Regions from separate parts of the Shewanella loihica PV-4 genome, predicted to be linked through region 3. Evidence: predicted binding sites of a transcription regulator. Region 3 holds the regulator's gene; each other region holds the start of a gene.

Region 1 (5,783 bases), 1.2 Mb from region 3:
GATCTCTACCTCGAGCGACTGGATCTGAACACGCCCGAGCCGAGCGATTTCGACGTCTACGGCGTCTACCCGGCCATGGACGCCGCCGTCGCCCTCACCTCACTGCTTAGCGCCATTCAGAGCAAGGTGGAAGACGACATCACCAACATCAGCAAGCTCTCCTCCGCCACAGTGGCTAACTATATCGAGGCCACACTCGAGGAAGAGATGGATGAAGAAGCACTGGATGATCATATCTTCAATCACGAGGTGATGCAGGAAGAGAAAGCGCTTCAGGCATCCTTGCTGGAGATCATCGAAGAGAACCCTAAGATCACCGCCGACTTCGTCAAGGCGCTGCGCAAGGAGTTAGTGCAGGCAGGCGTTTCTAACATAGGGATCTCAGTAGGCGCCTAACCCATGCGCAAACTTATCTACCAGGGATTTGTGCTCACCAACCCAGATGGGTTAACAAATACCTGGTGCCTCACCATAGGGGAGCAGCGACGCGTCGGCTCCCTGTTTGAGCTTAGGCGCCAGATCCATTTCTATCAGGAGTTGGGGATATTGCCGCCACCTAAGCCACTCCATCGGCGCTCCGGCCCCAAGCATTAGACTTTAGCGTTATAGGGACGCGGCGGGCAAAGTGATACCCTAACGGCGTATTCGGTTAAATCACCGCTCGGATCCAAGCCAAGGAAGTCGTCTCCCTATGTTAACCACTCTCTCGCCACTCTTTGTCGTGTTTGGCATCATGGTCACCGGCTTTGTCGTGCAAAAGGCACGGCTACTGCCCGAGGGCAGCGACAACGTCCTTAATCAGTATGTCTATTACATCGCCTTTCCGGCGATCATGATGATAGTGCTGGCAGAGACCCCAATCGAAGAGATCGCCAACTGGGGATTTATTGGCGGCTACAGCCTGGCCATGACCCTCATCTATCTGCTCACCGGCCTGCTGTCACTCTGGTTACAGCCCAAGGATAAACCCCTGGCGGCCATTCGCGCCCTCAACACCACCTTTGGTAACACCTCCTTCATCGGCATTCCGCTGATGATGATGCTGTTTCCCGGGGATCAGCTAGCATTGGCCGCTGCCGCTTTAGCCAGCCTTTTATCGGTAACCGTATTTGCCATAGTGCTGGCCCAGATGGCGCTGTTTCAGGGACAGACAGACAGCGCACTCAAGACGGTGTTTTTCGCCCTCATTCAAAACCCCATCATACTGGGAAGCCTGGCCGGCGTAGCGATATCTGCCGCTCATATAGAGCTGTACCGCCCCATCGCCGAGATCATCCGGCAATTTGGCATGACTTCCAGCCCCTGCGCCCTGTTCGCCATCGGCATGGTGCTGTGCAAGGCCAACCAGGGAGGCAGAAACGCCGCAGGCATTCAGTCACGCCTTGCCGAGCTGGCCATGCTTAACCTGAGTAAGCTACTGCTACAGCCCCTGCTGGCCTATCTGCTCCTGGGCGCCTTAGGGGTTAGCGGACAACTGCTACAGATGGGGGTAATTCTAGCAGCCCTGCCTACCGCCGCCAGCGTCTACCTATTGGCCCACAGATTCAACGTAGGTGCCACCAGTAGCGCCCAGACCATCAGCCTGGGGATAGTGATCAGCTTTGCCACCATTCCGCTACTGCACCATTGGCTGGACTCGGGCACCGCAAGCTTTTTATAACGGATAGGCTTGTTTTAATGGACAGGCTTGTTTTGTCGGACTGCAGAGCCTAAAACTTATTTTCATGGGTAAAAAGCACACAGGTATTTACTGTATAAAAATTCAGTATATACTGTGCATGAATACAGTACTTTGTAAAAGGATGTCATCATGCTTTGTCAGCTCAGCATCAATAACTTTGCCATTGTCCGCTTTTTAGAACTCGACTTTAAGTCTGGGATGACCAGCATCACAGGCGAAACCGGCGCGGGAAAATCGATTGCCATCGATGCCTTAGGCTTATGCCTGGGCAATCGCGCCGATGCCAATACCGTCAGACCGGGCGCCAGTAAGGCCGAAGTCAGTGCCCGCTTCGCCCTCAACGATATCCCGCTGGCCAAACGTTGGCTAGAAGACAATGACCTTGAGCTAGACGACGAATGTATCCTACGCCGCACCATAGGCAGCGACGGTCGCTCACGCGCCTACATCAACGGCAACCCTGTGCCCCTCAACCAGATGCGTGCCCTGGGCCAGCAACTTATCGGCATTCACGGCCAACATGCCCACCACGCCATGTTAAAGAGTGAGCATCAACTTACTCTGCTCGACAGCTATGCCAACCACAAGATGTTGCTCGAGGCCTGTAGCGCCAGCTACCAGCGCTTTAAGCTGATCCAAAAGGAGCTGAGCCAGCTACAGCAGTCGCAACATGAGCGCATCGCCCGCAAGCAGCTGCTGCAATATCAGGTCGAAGAACTCGACGAATTCGCCCTGGGCGAAGAAGAGTTCGATGAGATAGAGGCCGAGCATAAGAAACTGGCCAACGGCACTGCCCTGATCCAAGCCTGCCAGCGCACCCTCTACCTTCTACAGGATAATGAAGAGGGCGCCATAGAATCGCTGCTCAACATGAGTCTGGATCAGGCCCAAGAGCTCGAAGGTTACGATCCTGAACTCAAAGGGGTGGGTAACATGCTTAACGATGCCCTGATCCAGGTACAGGAGAGTAGCAGTGAGCTACAACGTTACTTAGATAAGTTGGAGCTGGACCCGGAACATTTTGCCGCCCTAGAGCAGCGCCTGTCGAAGATCATGATGCTAGCACGTAAGCACCATGTGAACGCCAAAGATCTCTATCAGCATCATCAGGCACTAAGCCAGGAGCTGAGCGAGCTGGATTCGGATGAGGAGAAGCTCGATGAGATCGCCCAGCAGCTCGAGAGTTGCCGCGAGAGCTTCATCGCCCACGCCCAGAAGCTCAGCCAGAGCCGCCAGCGTTACGCCAAGGAGCTGGACAAGCAGGTTACCCGCTCTATCCATGAGCTCAGCATGCCCAAGGGCAAGTTTATCATCGACGTGCAGTTCAACCCCGAGATGATGTCGCCCAACGGCTGCGATACTGTGGAGTTTCAGGTGACCACCAACCCGGGTCAGCCGCTGCAACCCATCGCCAAGGTAGCTTCGGGCGGCGAGCTGTCGCGTATCGGTCTGGGCATCCAGGTGATCACCGCCAAGAAGGTCGCCACCCCGACCCTCATCTTCGACGAGGTCGACGTGGGGATCTCAGGCCCGACCGCCGCCGTGGTGGGCAAGATGCTGCGCGCCCTGGGCGAGTCCACCCAGGTGCTGTGTGTGACCCACCTGCCTCAGGTCGCCGGCAATGGTCATCAGCATATGTTCGTCAACAAGCAGAGCAAGGCAGGACAAACCGAGACTTCCATGGTGCCGCTGGACAAGGGACAGCGTATCGAAGAGCTGGCGCGCCTACTTGGTGGTGATGTCATCACCAACAATACTCTGGCCAACGCCAAGGAGTTACTGCAAGGCTAGACCGATGAGCCCTGACATTGACAGCCATTGAGTAGATTAACGAGAGCAAGCGCGGCAATATTTTAGCCGCGCTTTTCATTTCATAAGCACCTCTGAGACGAGCCTATTGCGCCGCCAATGTAACGCTGTTGCACAGCGAAGAGACTCTGATAAACTGAGGCCTTTGCCGTCGACACTAAGTTAAAAGCCACAAGAATTTGAAATGCGACACTTTTTTCGTGCCCTGAAATGGATTTTATTTACCCTGCTACTCATTCCCGTCGGCGGCTATCTCATCTTGCTGCTAATTAATCTACAAGATAGCGCGCCATCAGCGCAGGCCAGCGCCTTTCTTGAGCAGGTGAACGCCGAAGAGACCGCCTTGAGTCAGCACCTGGAAAACAACCCCTATCTTTATGCCATGGGTTTCGATGCGCCGAAAGACAATGACCCCATGGCTCTCGGACTTGAACGCTATCAGGCGCTCAGACAACTAGAAGCCATGCAAAGGCCAACACAGACGGCACATGAAAAATTCGAGCGCCCCGAATGGGGTATTCCCACTTGCCTCAAACAAGAAGACTATCTCGATGAGTGTGCTCCCCTATTCGCCGAGCCAGAGACACTTAAGGCCACACTCGATGACTTTGCCTGGCTAATTGAGCGCTATAGCACCCTGCTCTCCCTCGGCAAATGGCAGGATGATACCCGCTTCAACATGTATAGCGATCTGCTACCTATGCAACATCTGATCGCCGCACAGCAGCTGTTTCTTGTCGATGCCTACATCAATGGCACGGATTCAGCCTCCCTCATCACCGCCATAAACAAAGATATGCAGTTCTGGCAGCAGACCGCGATGCAGATCAACATGCTGGGCAATAAACTCCTAGCCATCTCGGCGCTCAAACAACACATGAAACTGGGTGAGCTGCTCATCAGTCAAATGCGCACAGAGGATGAGGATACTAGCTTACCTAGCCTCTGGCTGGCCCCTATTCCAGGAGACGTGCTAGCCCTTGATCGAGCCAAACGTGGCGAGTGGCACTTCCTGACTAAGATGACACAATCTTTTGAGGCGGGTGAAAAGGCCGATTTTACCACTAAGGTTATCGAAACCCTGCTCATGCCGCTGTTGCAGCAACAGGATACCGCTAACCGTTATGCGGATATCTTAAGCGGCAAGGCAAGCATCAAACAGTGCCCTAACGATCTCTCGCTATCGACCCTGCAAGAGTACGCCTACAATCCCATGGGGAAATTTATCCTCTGCTCTGGCATCTCCTCATTCGAGAGTTATCAGGCAACGGCTAACAAGGTGGAATCGCTGCGCGCCGAGCTTGTTACCCGCTTAACAGCTCCTGCCATCTCAGCAGGGATGGTGACTGAGGCCAATGACGAAAAACCTAGGGATAGCTCACCAGAATAACGAGCCTACAGTTTCTTTTTCCTTCATCACAGCTCATCCCCTGACCGGCTTCAGGGGATGTCTAACGCCAAAAAATTTTAGCGCTAAAATGTTATTCCGGTAGACGATCGAAACCCGGCACAGATTGGACCTCCTCCCCCCAATTCGCCCGATCTGCCATAAACAGCTTTGCCATCGGCGTAATGGGCACCTCGACATCCAGACAGCCTGCAGGCACCACGACCATATTTAACGCCTCCAGCCGATAAGGCATAGGCGAGCCGCACACCTTGCAAAAACATCGCTTGTGCCGAGTATTCGCTACTTGAAAGGTTTGCAGCAAGGCCTCGCCACGCCGCCAGTCAAGGGCCAAATGATTGGAAAACAGGTTGGCCCCATGCAGCGAACCGGTGCCCTTTTGACAACGGTTACAATGACACAAATAGAAAGCATCGAAACGACCCACTAAGCTAAAAGCTACGCCGCCACAAAGACAGCTGCCACTATACTCAACGTCCGAGCTGTTTTGATTAAGGCTCTCATCATCCATAACCTGTCTCCTCCTGCCTGAAAGCAACTAAAAGTTAAACTGAGCATGCAGTCAGCGCAGCAACAAATCAAATTTTTGCTGCTGTGCTAAAAACAAAAATCCTGACTGTCTTGGCGCAGTGGCCTTCGACACTCGGGACTTAATTTGAACTAATTTTGAACTTAACTTGAACTCAATTTGAACTTTATGACAATTGGACAAGCCAATTACTATCCAACCAGGTAGACAATTCCCTGCAGGCACAAAAACGCAAACACACCGGCGAGCACGTCATCTATCATGATGCCGATACCGCCATGCACCTTGGCATCCAGTACCTTGATGGGCCAGGGCTTGAGGATGTCGAAGAAGCGAAATAGCCCGAAGCCAACCGC
Region 2 (5,783 bases), 2.3 Mb from region 3:
ACTCGCGAGTTTCTTTCGGGTTCCTCTTGTTATCACAGATGACATCTGCAGGCAGAGTGAGCGGCAGAGACCTGGCTCCCAGCTGAGCCAGCAAGGCATTCTCCCCCAGGGCAAATTGACACTCGAGGCCATAGTCTTGGGCACTCTTCTGATATTGACGGATGAGCCTGTCCAGACCACCGAAGATCTTTGCCATGGAGCCCACCTCCAGCAGTAGGGTATCTGCCATACTGGGCACATCAGAGGATCGACTCGATTTGCTTGCTTTATGTGACTTACTCGGCTTATTTAGCCTATGCTGCTGGGCCTGCTCGAACGGACAGACAGGCGGCACGACCCTGGCACTGTAGCCATAGCTCCACTGGCACAGCCAATGGCTGGCCTCCTGGCTCAAGGAGGGATCATAGGCCAGCAGTTGCAGCGATGGACAGAGCGCCTGGGCGGTAGCCAGGCTCTGCCCCGGCTCCACGCCCAACTTAGCCGCAGCACTCGATGCGATCAGGATCTGACTCGACTGACGCTCAAATAGGGCCAGCTCGCCGCCCTGGGGCAAGCCTTGATGATAGCTTTGATACTGGAGTAACCAGTGGGGAAAATAGACCGCCAGCCACAACATCTACGCACTCCAGGGGCCTTGTAAGATCTGACCGCTCTGCTGCTTATTAAGCTTATTTTCCAATCTCTCATCCTGCTGTTTAGTCACATCGAGCATCAGACTCTGAGCCAGTAGCTCAGGTAGCAGGGATAAGGAGAAGCGCGGCGCCGGCCAGCCCCCACGGCGCTTTAGAATATCCACCTGGGTCTCAAGAAGCCTATCGTTGCCCATTTTTGTGTTGCTTTCCGTACTGGTTTCTATGTTGGTTCCTGTGCTGATTTCGGTGCTGGGTTGCAAGGCGATCCGCAGTGGCACGGGATGAGCCTGATCCTTGACCTTGCTTGGCAGATAACAGAGACACAGGCTCTCGCCCTTCTCGCAGGCAAGCTGCAAGCGCCTGGCCTGACTGACACTGAGATCCTCGAGCCAACATAAGACCAGGGGTGAGGCGCCGCTGGTTAAGATCTGCTCGAGCGCCCAAAGCTGTTCCTTCGGCGTCTGAGTATCGACCCACAGGAGACGGCTGACATCTATCCCCTGCATCGCCAGCGACTGGGGATAAGGCACGTGAGGCGGCGCCACCAGACTCACCAACCCGGCAGCACTTCCCTCTCTCGATTGCCTAGGGATCAGGCGGCGCATCAGAGGCAGCGCCAGGCTCAACTCGCCGATCCCTTCGCTGGAGCAGAAGATCTCGCACAGCCCCTGACTGGGCCAGCCTCCCAGTCCCAGATGACGATTAAGCTCGGGATAGCCGCTGTCCAGCCCCATTTGCTGGGGATGATAGGCATCGCCGCGCCAGAGATCGCTGCGCTGGAGTAAACGTTCAAGTTGAAGATCTGCCAAGGCCATGATGCACCCGCTCTCATTCGATTCGGTTAAGCGCCCCCTCGGAAATCGGACTATAGGCTTAGACCTAACTTAAGCTATCGCCATGCCTGACGTCCGAGCAACACTCAACAGAAATATCACACAAACACTGTATATAAATACAGTATATTTATAAATTGACAGATCGCAAGCAGAGAAACCTGAGATTGGAGTGGAAAATCACCTCAAAGCATCGAGTCGGTAAGCGGCAGACAGGCACAAAAAAACCACCCTAGGGTGGTTTGATTGGTTATCGATTATCGCTATTGATTAGCAGTATAGATTAGCGATATTTCTTTACCTTCTTGAGTGCTATCTGCTGCTTGAGGGGCGACAGATGCTCGATAAAGACCTTGCCATCAAGATGATCCATCTCATGTTGCAGGACGATTGCCAGGAAGTCATCGCTCTCGATCTCAAAGGCCTCACCCTCACGGTTAAGCGCCTTGACCTTCACCTTCTCGAAACGTGTCACCTTGGCGCGGTAGCCAGGAATTGAGAGACATCCCTCCTCGCCGACGATCTCGCCCGAACGCTCGACGAATTCTGGGTTGATCACCACCATGGGCTGATCGCGATCCTCAGACAGATCAATCACTAAGATGGCGTGTTCGCTGCCCACCTGGGTAGCGGCGAGCCCAATGCCATCGTCTGTGTGATACATGGTTTCAATCAGATCATCGATAAAACCTTGCACGGCGGCAATGTCTTCTACGGGCTTGGCCTTACGTTTCAGGCGCTCATCGGGAATGGTCAATATATCGAGTACAGGCATAGTCTCAGGTTCTGGTTAATCAAATTAGGCATATAAAGTGGCGCCATTATGACCTAAATCACATTAAAGGCAACCGCAATCGGGTTTTCCCTTCAGGCCAAGCCTTGCCGGCGACTTGTATTTCATCGCTCAAGTCGATAGCATGACCAGACAAATGCATACAATATACGAGAATAATAGTGACGACCCCTGTACGTACCCCTCTGCCCAGTACCTTTTATGTGGCCAATACCATGGAGATCTTCGAGCGTCTCGCTTGGTATGGCTTCTTTACCCTCTCCTCCCTCTACATGACCTCTCCTGCTCACCAGGGGGGCTTAGGCTTTAGCGAACAGGAGCGAGGCCTGCTGCAGGGAATGATCCCCTTCTTTCTCTACCTGTTTCCTGTGCTTACCGGCGCCCTGGCCGATCGCTATGGCTACCGTAAAATGTTTCTTATCGCCTACGCCATCATGTGCCCCAGCTATTTCCTCCTGGGTCAGGTGAGCAGCTTTAGCGGCTTCTTCATCGCCTTCATGGGGGTCGCCATAGGCGCGGCCTGCTTTAAACCTGTGGTGACGGGCACTGTGGCACGCACAACAGATCACACCAACCGCGGCCTGGGTTTTGGCATCTTCTATATGATGGTCAATGTGGGCGGCTTCCTCGGCCCCTTCATCGCAGGTTATGTCCGCGCCATCAGCTGGGACTGGGTCTTCATCATGTCGGCGATCTGGATAGGCATTAACTTCATACCGGCAACCTTCTTCTATCGCGAGCCGACGGATCTCCACCAGCAGCGGGGCAAGCCGCTGTCTCAGGTGTTGAGAGACATCCAAGAGGTGCTGGGCAACGCCCGTTTCGCCCTGCTGTTTTTCGGCACCTTAGTGATCCTGCTCTCCTACGGCGCCAAGTGGATCAGTGGCGAGCAGTGCCTCACCATCTATCTGGTGTGGTTTAGTCTGCATTTTCTCTGGAACACGCTGGCCAAGTCAGACAAGCAACTGCCCTGGTATAGGCAGAAGATCGCCCTGGGCAACAAGCCCTTCGTGATCTACCTGCTTATCCTCTCCGGTTTCTGGATGGTCTACCAGCAGATCTTTATCACTCTGCCCATCTATATCCGAGACTTTGTCGATACCTCAGATCTGGTTGCCATGCTCGCCCCCTGGCCCGGGCTGCTCGACTTCTTCGCCCCCGTGGATATCACTCTACTCAGCGACGAGCTACTGAGCGCGGCAAAAGCCTACACAGCAGGAAGCCTGAGCCTGTCAGAGGTCTACTTCGACTTGGTGCATGCCAAAGTAATGATCCCAAGGGAGGAGCTGGGCGCAGCCCTTGGCGCAATCGCACAAAGCCCAGAGCTGGCCAGTCAATACAGCCAGCAGTTCGCCCAGCAGTATCGTCAGGTTAACCCCGAGTACCTTATCGGCTTGAACTTCCTCTCTATCGTGCTGATGCAGGTGATGGTAAGCCGCATTGCCGAGCGCTTCAGTCCGCTACCTGTATTGGTGGCCGGCACCCTCATCCTGGCACTGGGTACGGCGCTGGGTGGACTGGCCCACGGCATACTCATGGGCGGCGCCATGGTGCTCACCTCTATCTTAGTCTTCTCTATCGGCGAGATGGTGGCGTCCCCTAAGAGCCAGGAATATGTGGCCAGCTTTGCGCCCCAGGATAAGAAGGCGATGTTTATGGGCTACTATTTTGTCTCATCGGCCATCGGCTTCCTGTTGGCGGGCCCGCTATCGGGTTACCTCTACGCCGAAGTGGCTAAGGGCGCCGAGCAGCCTGCCCTGATGTGGTACATCATAGGCGGCTTCGGCCTGCTGGCCGCCATAGGCCTGGTACTGTTTCACCGCTTTGGTGCCAAACAGACATTATCACAGGCGCAGCCAACCGCCTTAGGCGCGCAAGGCTAGCGAAACCACCACGTCACACAGATAAGCGAACAGACAAGCGAGCAGATAGTTGAACAGATAGGCCAAGCGACAAGAACCTGTCTGTTCTTTCCCTCTGAAAACCCATAGCCGCGGCTTCTTCATCTCTCCTACCCATTTCCTCTCTCTCAACCATTTCGCCGCTCTCGCCCATTTCGCGGCTCTCACCGTTCAGGCTCTCGGATAGATTAACTCCGCCTTTAACCTTAGAAATTATAAAAAATCTGGTTTACTATCAGAACATAGCCTTAAGCCGGACAGAGGCGTGCTTAAGTTAAACGCATTGAGTTAAGCACTCTGGGCTTAAGCAATAGATCACTAACCTAATATGCAGAGGCCTTAGGGCCAAAACGGAGAACGCGTGGATCAGACACAGTTATCACCCATGGCCAAGATATGGCATGTGATTGCCCTGATCCCCGAGGGGAAGGTCAGCTCCTATGGCAAGATAGCCGATCTCGCGGGGCTGCCCGGACGGGCACGCTACGTCTCCCGCGCCCTCAAGATGGCGCCCGATACATTGGAGCTTCCCTGGCATAGGGTGATCAACAGCCAAGGCAAAATAGCCTTTCCCGAGACCAGTCCCTATTTTATCGAGCAGATGCAGAGATTAAGAAGTGAAGCGATAGAAGTGAACCGAGGTAGGGTTAAGCTGTCCAAGTATGAGTGGCAGCCGGATCTGGCGACCCTAGTGTTTGCATTACCCTTTTAACCTTTAGTTACCCGGGAGAAGGCCTTGTCGATATTCAAATCCGCATTCATGATTTCATCTTTCTGTGCCATTGCCCTTACCGCACAGGCCGATGAATACCCCTTGACCCCCCACACGGCCGAGTATCAGGTGAACTACGGCAGCATAGAGTTGGGTAAGGCGCGCTATCAACTGCCGGCACCTCAGGGCAACTTGTACCAATATCGTTTCGACAGCGACGTCAGCCTCTTGATGCTGTGGGATAAACGCACCGTCATCAGCACCTTCAGCAAGGAGGGTGAGCAGCTTATTCCCATGCGTTTCACCCATAACCGCAGCGGCACCGGCTCCGACTATCAAGAGCAATCCGCCTATGTGCTGGATCAGAAACTGGTGCACAGCCGCTACAAGGATGAGCGGGCAAAGTTTCCCTATACCCCGGATCTCTTCGACCCCTTGATGGTTCAGTTGCAGTTTAGGCTAGATATCATGAAGGGCAGCAATAAGCTGCACTACAAGATGCTCAAGAGCGGCGAGATCGATGAGTATGACTTTAAGGTGGTCGGTAAGGAGCGCATGGTGATCTCCAGCGGCACCTATGAGACGGTCAAGATAGAGGTGGTGCGGGACAACGACAAACGCCAAACCTTTTTCTGGATGTCACCCGAGCTCGGCTATCTGCCCGTCAGGCTCACCCACTTCGAGAAAGGCAGCAAGCAGCTGGATATCACCCTGCTTAATTATCAGTACAGCGAGCCGACCATGGCACAAACCAGCGAGCAGACCAATAAACAGGCGAATCAACAGACAGGTGAACAGGCCAAGGCCCTCGTAGACAGACAAAACCAATCTCAGCCGTAAAAGTCGGCAATAGATTTAGTTTATTGTCTGAATAACTCGCACATTCTGCACAGAAGATTAGCGTTACCAACA
Region 3 (5,783 bases):
CAGGCGATCTCTACCTTAGTGCTCTCATGAAAGTTTGCCGCGACGGCACCCTTAGAGCGCCTATGGTTGATGATGGCGTAGATCATCACCCCAAAGACGACTAGGCCTATGGCACAACAGATATAGAGAATCGTCATATGAAGGCTAAACACCTTATTGCTGATCTCTGTGACCCCTGATGTCATATTCAGGGGCATATCTGCTGCGAGTATGGTGGGCGTAAATAGCAACGCCAGCAAACAACACAACACTTGCTTCACTAGACTTCTCCTCTGTCAATTGCGAAGGCAACTACAAAGAAGAGCCACACAGTATGTCTCGGCTCTATGCAAACTCTTCAGTTCCCAAAAAAGCAACGATGACTTCAAAGTGCGTCGGTGGTGAATCTCTTGTTCTGCTGGTGGTGACCACGCTTGCACTTACGGCTGAATATATCAGACCAATTTCAGCTACCGTGGGCGAGGTATTACAGGTTCATTTTCGCCGCTCAAGCCGACAACCAAATTGTGCGATATAACAAATAATCGTTGATATCTCTTACTAACTTAATGGCTGTTTAAATATTGATCAAGATCACTTTTATTTTATTTTGCTAAACAAAACAGACACAAAAACGCCCCTTGCGGGGCGTCTGTATGGAAAGGTAGGGCGCGGAATATCAGTGTAGTGAACTGAACAGACTCATGGTTTGGCCGCCGAGATCCTCTTGGGGAAAAGGGTTGGCAGGTAAGTGACCGTTCGCATCTTCGATCACCACTCCCAGGGCGCGGGTATTCTTGGCAACTATCTGTAGGCGACGACTGTCACGGGCATCCAGGGTTTGTGCCCAGCAGATCACCGCACTGGATGTACCACTTGTGAGGGCTTTTTCCATCGCCCACAGGGTTTCGACCTCATCCTTGGTGTGCACCAGTAGGATGCGATCCATACGCACACCGCCGTCGGCCAGCATCTGCTTGTAGCCTATGTTAGGTGGGCTGATCAACACCACCCATTGTCCCTGCTGACTGAGTCTGGCTAGCTCTGGAGTGAGGGCCTGCAGCTCCTGCTTGCCCTGGGTAGAACTTGCCGTAGTCGAGATAGTGTTGCCATCGCCGCGCTTAAGCGAGCTGTCGAGATCGACCCACAGCCCTGGATGACGTGGCGCCATGCCCATTAGGTTGTTCATTGCCAGTCTCCATTTCGAATAACGCCGACGGCCAGGCCTTCGATGCTCAGGCTCTGGGTGGTGAGGTCCACCACGATAGGGGAATACTCTTCATTCTCGGCATGCAGATAGACGGTGCTGCCACGCTTCTCGAAGCGTTTAACCGTTACATCATCTTCCACGCGGGCCACGACTATCTGGCCGTTTCTTGCCTGTTCGACCTTATGTACCGCGAGTAGGTCGCCCTCGAGAATACCTATATCTTTCATACTGTCCCCCCTGACCCGCAGCAGGAAGTCGGCGCTGGGGCGGAACATGCTAGGGTCAACCTGATAGTGTTGTTCCACATGCTCCTGGGCCAGGATGGGCTCACCGGCGGCCACCTGACCTATGAGGGGCAGGCCGAGATCTTCAGGCTCTTCCTCCTGGGTCAGCTTGATGCCACGTGATGTGCCGGGCATGATTTCGATGCAGCCTTTCTTGGCCAGGGCCTTGAGGTGTTCCTCGGCGGCGTTGGCACTCTTAAAGCCTAGTCGACGCGCAATCTCGGCACGGGTAGGCGGCATGCCCGTGTCGGCAATATTGCGTTTTATCAGATCTAAAATCTCGGCTTGTCTCGGGGTTAAGGGTCTCATGATTAATCCTGTCTTTCCATACAGTACCTGTCAGTATATACAGTATTTTATACAGTGCAAGTATTAACCAGATTTTCTCCCAATCCCATCAAGCGATTAGCGCCTAAAGTGTGATTGATTAGCCGAGTCTGGCCTGTTCAAGGGAGAGCAGCAGATGATGGTAATCGTCGATGGCCGGAAAGTCGGCAAACTGCTTGTGAGGCTGCTGGCTGTCGGGATTCTTGATCCCCAACTGGTAGCCGACGCCAGCCTTCTTGGCTGCCTGTAGTATGGGCTCGCTGTCGTCGATAAACAGGCAGCGGCTGGGATCCAAGGAATACTGATTAAACAGGTGACGCCAAAATTGCGGGTGTTCCTTGGGATAGCCGGTGGCGTGACTCGAGAGCATCTCATCGAGCCCGTTAGCCAGATCTGTATGCTCGAGTTTCAGCGCCAGGCTGTGGGGATGGGCGTTGGTGACCAAGATGCGCCGCTTGCTGTGTCTGGCCAGTGCGGTGAGAAAGGGCATGCTGTCCTGACGTAGCTGGATCCGGTCCACTAGAGTGTGGTGCAAAGCCAGGATGTCTAAACCCAGCTCCTGTTGCCAATATTCAAGGCAATACCACTCCAGGGTGCCGAAGACCTTGGCGTAGGCACTCTCCACCAGTTGTTGGGCGTCGGCCTTTGGGATCTGCCTTTGTTCACACAAGGCCTGAGGCACCAGGCTAAGCCAGAAATGGTTGTCGAAATGCAGATCCAACAGGGTGCCGTCCATATCCAGCAGCACGGTATCTATCTTATTCCAGGGAAACATAAAGCGAGTAAAAAAATTCCTTGGTTTGAGTTGTGGATTAGGCCCATCATAGTAAGATTGAGTGGTTAAGCAAACGCCATTTTTATCAGGAAGTTTCATGCCGGACAAAAAGCCGCAGATCCTACATGCCGAAGTTGTTGCCCAGAGCCGTCTGTTTCAGATAGAGCAGGTGCATTTAAAATTTTCGAACCAGGTTGAGCGCCAGTATGAGCGCATGAAGGGCAACGCCCGTGGCGCCGTGATGGTGGTGCCTGTGCATGGCGAGGAGCTATTGCTGGGACGCGAATATGCGGCGGGTACCCACAGCTATGAGCTGGGTTTCCCCAAGGGCCTAGTGGATCCCGGCGAGACCCATGCCGAGGCGGCCAACCGAGAGCTGCAGGAAGAGATAGGTTTTGGTGCGCGTAAGTTGACCCATCTGATGGAGTTGAGCCTGGCGCCCGGCTACTTTGCCAGCAAGATGCAGATCTTCGTCGCCGAAGATCTGTATGAGAGTCGATTGCAGGGTGACGAGCCCGAACCCATAGAGGTGGTGCGCTGGCCATTGAGCCAGTGGTCTGAGCTGTTATTAGAAGATGATTTTTCCGAATCTCGAAGCGTTAGCGCCTTGTTTTTGGCACAGAAACATCTAAAACTAAAGTAGTTAATCCGAATTATCATATTAGGCATTGCCAGATGTAGGCTGTTGGAGTTGTGATGAAGCCAGAAGAGTATGTTGAGCAGGCGATTTCGATTGCCATCGAGGCGGGTGAGGCCATCAAAGGGATCTACCTCGAGGGCAGTTTTGACAAAGAGGTGAAATCCGACAATACCCCGGTAACCTCTGCCGATATCGCGGCCCATGAGATCATCTCTTCCCAGCTAAGCAGCCTTACCCCTGAGATCCCAGTCCTCTCTGAAGAAGATGCCGATATTCCTTTCTCCGAGCGCGCCGATTGGCAGCGTTACTGGTTGGTAGACCCTCTCGATGGCACGGGTGAGTTTATCGCCGGTAGCGGCGACTTCTCGGTGATCATCGCCCTGGTCGAGCACAATCGTCCCATCATGGGAATCGTCTATGTGCCCATGACGGGTGTGGTTTACTATGCCGTGGCAGGCCTGGGTGCCTACAAGCGTAGCAGCAAGGGCGAGGTGCGTATCGCCAGCAAGCAGCTGACCAAAGACGATGAGCCCTGCCTGCGTCTGGCGGTGAGCCGCCGTCAGGATCCTCAATCTGTGTTGAAGCTTTTCAATCATCCTAAGCACTGTGAACTCGTGGTGCTGGGCGGTGCGGCGCTAAAGAGCTGCCTGGTGGCAGAGGGCCGCGCCGACTGCTATGTGCGCATTGGCCCAACCGGCGAGTGGGACACCGGTGCGGCGCAGATCATCATCGAAGAGGCCGGTGGCCAGGTGATGGATCTCGAGTTGCAGCCGTTGAGCTACAACGAGCGCGAATCACTGGAGAACCCCAACTTCATCGTCGTGGGCTCGACTCACCTGCCATGGGATGAGCTGTTAACCGGTGAATAATCCTAATCTTATCAGTGTCGAGGCGGCTTGTAAGACTCAGCTGCCGGCGATCTATCGTCTCGAGCAGGGGCTCTTTGGCGACCATGCCTACCCGGATTTTTTCTTTCGTCAGAGCTTCGATTGCTGGCCGAGCGGGCTGCTTGTCGCCTGCGATAACGCTGAACGCCTGCTCGGTTACATCTTGCTGGCAAGGAGTGAACAGGCCGACTGTGCCTGGATCCTCTCTGTGGCCGTCGACGATGCCGCTCAGGGTCGGGGCATAGGCAGGCGCCTGATCACCGAGTCTCTGAGTGCGCTGCCAGATGGTGTGGCCCAGGTGAAACTCACGGTGGCGCCGGAGAATCCCGCCAGACACCTCTATTCCAAGCTGGGCTTTGTCGAGCAGGGGCTGGAGGCCGATTATTTCGGCCCGGGCGAAGACAGGATCCTCATGATACTCCAGCGATAAAATCCTAATTTTAATCTACCCGGTGAAAAATAGTCTTATTGTGAACATTGTTTTTTATTTTGCTTGCTGGTAACTTGTGCACAAATTGACAGCGCGATGGAGCCGAGATGGCAAGACGCAAAGAACATACTCATGATGAGATCCGGGCGATGGCAACCGCCGCCGTGCTGCGCCACCTGGAGGTCGAGCCGCTCGATAGCCTGAGCCTGCGCAAGGTGGCGGCGGCCATAGGTTATGTGCCCAGTACGCTGGTGAATCTCTTCGGCAGCTATCAGGGCTTGCTGCTGGCGGTTGCCGAGCAGACCCTGGATGAACTGTATAAGCGCCTGGCTGCTAAAGCTCAAGCTTTTCAAGATTATGCATCTCAAGAGCAAGCTGCTCAAAGCCAAGCGTCTGAGTCGAGTCAGCTTGAGGCGATGGCCGGGGCCTATCAGCAATTTGCTTTCGCGCAGCCAAGGGCGTTTCAGCTGATCTTCGAGCTAAAGGCGACGGAGGAGCAGGGGCTGAGCGATCACCATGCCCAGCTAATCGCGCAGCTGTTCGGCCTGATTGAGTCATGCCTGGCGCGTCTGCTGCCCGAGCTTCCGGCCGAGCAACTATTACTGGCGAGCCGCGCCCTGTGGGGCGGCGTCCATGGTCTGGTGAGTCTGGCGCTGGATGATAAGCTCTTTGCCCCAGGGATCGGTATTGAGCAGGCCATTAGTCATCATCTCGCGGTACAACTTAAAGGATTGGGTTATCACAAGGAGGCGTTATGTTGTTAACCAAGCGGTTTTTCCCCTATTTTGCGACCCAGTGTCTGGGCGCGCTTAACGATAATATCTACAAGAATGTGCTGCTGCTGATGGTGACCTACAGCCAGATAGAGAGCCTACCCATTAGCGTCAACCTATTTGTTAACCTCGCCGCCGGCGTATTTATCCTGCCTTTCTTCCTGTTTTCCGCCCACGCGGGTGTGGTGGCAGATAACATGGATAAGGCCAAATTGATCAGACGCTTAAAGCAGCTCGAGTTGGTGATCATGTCCTGCGCCGCCATGGCGATCTTGACCCAGAGTTACATGATGATGTTGCTGCTGCTCTTCTTGACCGGTAGCCAGTCGGCCTATTTTGGGCCGGTCAAATACTCGCTGTTGCCTCAGGCGCTTGCGGAAGATGAGCTGGTGACGGGCAATGCCTGGGTGGAGATGGGCACCTTCTTGTCGATCTTGATAGGTACACTCAGTGCCGGGCTTCTGGTGGCCAGCGACAA
Region 4 (5,783 bases), 1.3 Mb from region 3:
TGAGTCATATTTCTCACCAAACAAAGCCATGGCGCCTTTCTCTTTCGCCTGGTCGATATCCATCACCTCGGCCTTCAGCTCGTGGTTACGACGGATCTGAGTGTTAACCAGATCTTCGACCTGCTTAAGCTCTTCACGCTTAACTGCCTCGAAGTGAGAGAAGTCGAAACGCAGACGCTCAGGCTCAACCAGAGAACCCTTCTGGCTCACGTGAGTACCCAGCACCTGACGCAGCGCGGCGTGTAGCAAGTGAGTCACAGAGTGGTTCAGCTCGGTGCGATGTCTGAGCTTCTTATCCACTGCCGCGTTAAGGGTTTGACCCATAGCGATACTGCCGGCCTTGACCAGGCCGATATGGCCCATTGCCTGACCATATTTTTGCGTGTCCTTCACCTCGAACTCGACACCTTCTGCGCTCAGCAGGCCCTTGTCGCCACATTGGCCACCAGATTCGCCGTAGAAAGGCGTGCTATCGAGCACCACCACACCTTGGTCGCCTTCGGCTAGCGCGTCGACCGCCTGACCATCGACATAGAGGCCGATGACCTTGGCTTCGCCATTAAGGTCGCTATAACCGCAAAACTCGGTTTCGGCGTCGATCTTCAGGCTATCGTTGTAATCGGTATCGAACTGACCCGCCGCCTGGGCGCGGCTGCGCTGCTCGGCCATGGCCGCTTCGAAGCCGGCTTCATCGACCGTGATATCACGCTCTCGGCAGACGTCAGCCGTCAGATCAACCGGGAAGCCATAGGTGTCGTACAGCTTAAAGGCGGTCTCACCGTCAAGCTCCTTACCCTCTAGCTGGCTCAGGGCATTATCGAGAATACCAAGACCACGCTCCAGAGTACGGGCAAACTGCTCCTCTTCCGCCTTAAGCGCCTTTTCGACGATCGCCTGGGTCGCCACCAGCTCTTTAGCCGCATCGCCCATCACTTCAATCAGTGTAGGAACCAGCTTGTAGAAGAAGGCCTCGGTAGCACCTAGCTTATTACCATGACGCACGGCGCGGCGGATGATGCGGCGCAATACGTAACCACGGCCCTCGTTTGATGGCATCACACCATCGGCCACCAAGAAGGCGCAAGAACGGATATGGTCGGCGACTACGCGCAGCGACTTGTTCTCCAGATCGGTCACGCCCAGGATCTCGGCGGTCTTCTTGATCAGTGACTGGAAGATATCGATCTCATAGTTTGAGTGCACACCCTGCATGATAGCGGCGATACGCTCGATGCCCATACCGGTATCGACAGAAGGCTTAGGCAGTGGATCCATGGTGCCGTCGGCTTGACGGTTATACTGCATGAAGACTATGTTCCAGATCTCGATGAAGCGGTCACCATCTTCTTCCGGCGTGCCGGGACGGCCGCCCCAGATGTGCTCGCCGTGATCGTAGAAGATCTCGGTACAAGGGCCACAAGGACCGGTATCGCCCATCTGCCAGAAGTTATCTGAGGCGTATGCCGCCCCCTTGTTATCGCCGATGCGGATAATGTTCTCGGCCGCGACGCCAATCTCTTTGTTCCAGATCTCGAAGGCTTCATCGTCTGTCTCATAGACGGTGACACACAGGCGCTCTTTTGGCAGCTTGAGTTCTTCGGTCAGGAAGGTCCAGGCGAAGCGAATCGCATCTTGCTTGAAATAATCACCGAAGCTGAAGTTACCCAGCATTTCGAAGAAGGTGTGATGACGTGCGGTGTAACCGACATTATCCAGGTCGTTGTGCTTACCACCGGCGCGCACGCAGCGTTGTGCCGTAGTGGCGCGGCTGTAGTCGCGCTTGTCTTCCCCAAGGAAAACATCTTTAAATTGGTTCATCCCTGCGTTGGTAAATAGCAAGGTGGGATCATTGCCAGGTACCAGTGAACTGCTGTCCACAACCTGGTGACCGTTTCTGCGGAAAAACTCCAAGAAAGCACTTCTCAGCGCTGCAGTGGTTTGATACATGAAATCATCCTGAATTTGATTATTTTAGCGATGAAAGCAAAAGGCTCACCGACGATGCTCAGTTAGCCCAGCATTATAAGCAGTCTATAGATGAACAACCAGAGGTTTAGCCGAGGATCCCCAAAGAAAGCGTAAAAAGCCTAAGTTTCCATTGGGTCTTTTAGCGGTAGCGCGCGAAAGGAGATAAAGGGAAATCAGGATAGTGGACTAGAGCCCAGTATTGGTCCTGGTAAGGATGAGGATATTAGTCGAAGTCTGGATCGACCTCTAAAGCATAGGCAACCTGATCGAAGCCAAAGCCTTGGGAGAGAAGATAACGCACTCGTTTGGCGCGCTCTTTCTGATCTTGAATGGGGCCGCTAGTGGCATATTTCTTAGCAGCCTTCTGTCTCGCCAGTTCGAACCAGTCGCAGTCACTCTGATTGAGGCTAGACTCGATAATCTCTTTGGTCAGCCCCTTCTGGGACATAGATTGACGTATCTTGTTCTGGCCATGGCCTTTAGCGATATGAGAGCGTAACAAGAGCCCGGCAAACCTGGCATCATCGAGATATCCCTGGCTTTCACATTGACCAAGGACAGCCTCTATCTCGCCGTCCAGAAAGCCTTTCTGGCTCAGCTTACTCTTTATCTGATAGCGGGAATAATCGCGGCGGGCCAGGAGGCCCACCGCGACTTGCATCGCCGACATAGTCATTGAGAAACCATAGTCATAACAAAATCATTGTCATTACAAAGCCAGAGTCTTAAGGCAAGGCTTAGTTGACTCGGCGAGCTTAAAATACTTCACCGGTTTCCAGGTCGACGTTCTCATCGCCTGTGGCCGACTGAGCCACCGCTTGACCACCGCCCAGCAACATGGCGCGTAACGCCTGGTCGATTTCGGCGCCAATTTCAGGGTTCTCTACCAGGTATTTACCGGCATTGGCACGGCCCTGGCCAATCTTGTCACCCTTGTAGCTGTACCAAGCGCCTGACTTTTCAATCAGCTTGTGCATCACGCCAAGGTCTACCAACTCACCGGTACGGTTAATACCTTCACCATAAAGGATCTGAAACTCTGCCTGTTTGAATGGCGCAGCAATCTTGTTCTTCACCACCTTAACGCGAGTCTCGTTACCAATGACCTCTTCACGATCCTTGATGGCGCCGGTGCGGCGAATATCCAGACGAACAGAAGCGTAGAACTTAAGCGCGTTACCACCGGTAGTGGTCTCAGGGTTACCGAACATCACGCCTATCTTCATACGGATCTGGTTGATGAAGATCAGCAAGGTGTTAGATTGCTTCAGGTTACCCGCTAGCTTACGCATCGCCTGACTCATCATACGCGCCGCAAGACCCATGTGAGAATCACCGATCTCCCCCTCAATTTCCGCCTTAGGCGTCAGGGCAGCAACCGAGTCGACGATGATCACGTCGACGGCACCAGAGCGAGTCAGAGCATCACAGATCTCAAGCGCCTGCTCACCGGTATCTGGCTGAGAACACAGCAGGTTATCGATATCCACACCGAGTTTTTGTGCATAGATAGGATCCAGCGCGTGCTCGGCATCGATGAAGGCACAAACCTTACCTTCACGCTGGGCAGCTGCAATCACTTCCAGTGTCAGGGTGGTCTTACCCGAAGATTCAGGACCATAGATCTCAACGATACGACCCAGTGGCAGACCGCCTGCACCCAATGCAACGTCAAGCGACAGAGAACCCGTTGAGATAGTCTCAACATCCATAGAGCGGTTTTCACCTAGCTTCATGATAGAGCCTTTACCAAACTGCTTCTCAATCTGGCCAAGGACCGCGCTCAGGGCTTTCTCTTTATTCGCATCAATCTTCATTCTGCTTTCCTCTCAATCACAGACGCTGCGCTGTGGGGTATCCGTTAAGTTAAAGCCCGCAGACCGTTTCTGCATCGCTTTAGGCTGTCTCAATATGCAACCTAGTATACTGTACAATCATACAGTATCAAGTACTGTATGCGATTATTTTTATCCGGCCTTAACCAAAGCCGGTCAAATTTTCCCGGGCGCATTAGCACTAAATTTATCCAAACAGGCAGGATAAATGCGCAACCACCGTCAATTTATTGTTAGTATTGTGGCCATTCATTCTGTGCTGGCCGCAGGGCTATGACAGACATTTTTGTAGCAGGATACCTTGGTTAATTCATGAACGCCGTCGATACTCAATATCTTGAAAAGCACACCCCCATGATGCGTCAATATCTGACGCTGAAAGCCGAAACACCCGATATGTTGCTTTTTTATCGTATGGGAGATTTTTACGAGCTCTTCTACGACGATGCTAAGCGGGCCTCAGAGCTGCTGGGGATCTCCCTGACCGCTCGCGGCAAGAGTGGCGGCGATCCTATCCCCATGGCAGGCATCCCCTACCATGCGGTAGAAGGCTATCTTGCTAAGCTTGTGCAGCTCAGGGTATCTGTGGCGATCTGCGAGCAGATAGGCGATCCCGCCACGACCAAGGGGCCGGTAGAACGTAAGATTGTTCGCATCGTCACCCCGGGTACGCTTACAGATGAGGCCCTGCTGCAGGAGCGGCAGGACAACCTGCTGGCCGCCGTCTATCACGGCAAGGTGGGTTTTGGTTACGCGACCCTGGATGTCTCATCCGGGCGCTTCGTGGTCACCGAACTTGCCAGCAAAGAGGCGCTTGAAGCCGAGCTGCAACGCACCAATCCAGCGGAGCTGCTCTACAGCGAAGATTTCAGCGAGCCGGCTTTGATCGCCTCGCTGTCGGGTAAGCGTCGCCGTCCCGAGTGGGAGTTCGACTACGACACCAGCTACAAGCTACTGCTGGAACAGTTCGGCACCAAAGATCTCTACGGCTTTGGCCTGGGGGAAGTCAGGTTATCGCTACAGGCGGCCGGCTGTCTTATCCAGTATGTGAAAGATACCCAGCGTACCGCCCTGCCCCATATCAACGCCATCACCCGCTTCAATCAGTGCGACAGCATAGTGCTGGATGCGGCCACCCGTAAGAATCTGGAGCTGACCCGCAACCTGCAAGGCGGTAGCGACAACACCCTGGCCTCGGTACTGGATAACACGGCAACTCCCATGGGCAGCCGTATGTTGCAGCGCTGGATCCACGAGCCGCTGCGCAACCACAACATCATCCGCGCCCGTCATGATGCCATAGACGAGCTGCTGGACAACGGCTATCACGAGAGCCTGCATGAACAGCTAAAAGCCCTCGGCGACATAGAACGTATCACGGCGCGTCTGGCCATTCGTAGTGCCCGCCCGCGTGACTTTGCCCGTCTGCGTCAGGCCCTGGCCCTGCTGCCCGAGATACAGCAGCAGCTGGCAGACTGCAACAGCCCTCACCTCAAGGCGCTATCGAGTCACCTGGGCGACTTCCCCGAGGAGCATGCCCTGCTAAGCCGCGCCATCGTCGACAATCCGCCTATGCTGATCCGCGACGGCGGCGTGATCAAAGAGGGTTATCACAACGAGCTGGATGAATGGCGCAAACTCAGCCAGGGCGCGACCGACTACCTCGCCGAGCTGGAAGCCCGGGAGAAGGCAGCCACCGGCGCCTCGACTCTGAAGGTGGGCTACAACCGGGTGCACGGCTACTACATAGAGGTGAGTCGCCGCGAGTCGGATCTGGTGCCTATGAGCTACCAGCGCAGACAAACCCTTAAGAACACCGAGCGTTACATAGTCGCCGAGCTTAAAGAGCATGAGGAGAAGGTACTCTCCAGTCAGGGCAAGGCGCTGGCGCTGGAGAAACAGCTGTGGGAAGAGCTGTTCGATCTATTGATGCCGCGCCTGCACGAGCTACAGGCCTTCGCCCGCGCGGCAGCGGAGCTT

What was found. The regulator LexA, encoded in region 3, represses DNA repair genes until DNA is damaged. The targets are predictions, from matches to a motif close to TACTGTATNNNNATACAGTA.
Region 1: the regulator LexA is predicted to act here: its motif matches at 1,771-1,790, upstream of recN (DNA repair protein RecN).
Region 2: the regulator LexA is predicted to act here: its motif matches at 1,573-1,592, upstream of imuA (translesion DNA synthesis-associated protein ImuA).
Region 4: the regulator LexA is predicted to act here: its motif matches at 3,893-3,912, upstream of recA (recombinase RecA).

What each region holds. Positions count from the first base shown of each region.
Region 1 covers NC_009092.1:1,384,978-1,390,760, reverse strand. The annotation lists gene SHEW_RS06160 (YjaG family protein) at 1-396, shown strand, start outside; gene SHEW_RS20325 (DUF3319 domain-containing protein) at 400-594, shown strand; gene SHEW_RS06155 (AEC family transporter) at 692-1,660, shown strand; gene recN (DNA repair protein RecN) at 1,811-3,472, shown strand; gene SHEW_RS06145 (hypothetical protein) at 3,675-4,880, shown strand; gene SHEW_RS06140 (GFA family protein) at 4,972-5,409, opposite strand; gene SHEW_RS06135 (phosphatidylglycerophosphatase A family protein) at 5,619-5,783, opposite strand, start outside.
Region 2 covers NC_009092.1:2,432,886-2,438,668, forward strand. The annotation lists gene SHEW_RS10905 (Y-family DNA polymerase) at 1-616, opposite strand, end outside; gene imuA (translesion DNA synthesis-associated protein ImuA) at 617-1,447, opposite strand; gene def (peptide deformylase) at 1,749-2,240, opposite strand; gene SHEW_RS10920 (MFS transporter) at 2,420-4,141, shown strand; gene SHEW_RS10925 (MGMT family protein) at 4,545-4,871, shown strand; gene SHEW_RS10930 (DUF3108 domain-containing protein) at 4,920-5,711, shown strand.
Region 3 covers NC_009092.1:136,359-142,141, forward strand. The annotation lists gene coxB (cytochrome c oxidase subunit II) at 1-260, opposite strand, end outside; gene SHEW_RS00630 (cell division inhibitor SulA) at 659-1,168, opposite strand; gene lexA (transcriptional repressor LexA) at 1,165-1,782, opposite strand; gene yrfG (GMP/IMP nucleotidase) at 1,901-2,575, opposite strand; gene nudE (ADP compounds hydrolase NudE) at 2,673-3,218, shown strand; gene cysQ (3'(2'),5'-bisphosphate nucleotidase CysQ) at 3,272-4,084, shown strand; gene SHEW_RS00655 (GNAT family N-acetyltransferase) at 4,077-4,532, shown strand; gene SHEW_RS00660 (TetR/AcrR family transcriptional regulator) at 4,640-5,296, shown strand; gene SHEW_RS00665 (MFS transporter) at 5,287-5,783, shown strand, end outside.
Region 4 covers NC_009092.1:1,408,943-1,414,725, reverse strand. The annotation lists gene alaS (alanine--tRNA ligase) at 1-1,947, opposite strand, end outside; gene recX (recombination regulator RecX) at 2,192-2,644, opposite strand; gene recA (recombinase RecA) at 2,724-3,785, opposite strand; gene mutS (DNA mismatch repair protein MutS) at 4,116-5,783, shown strand, end outside.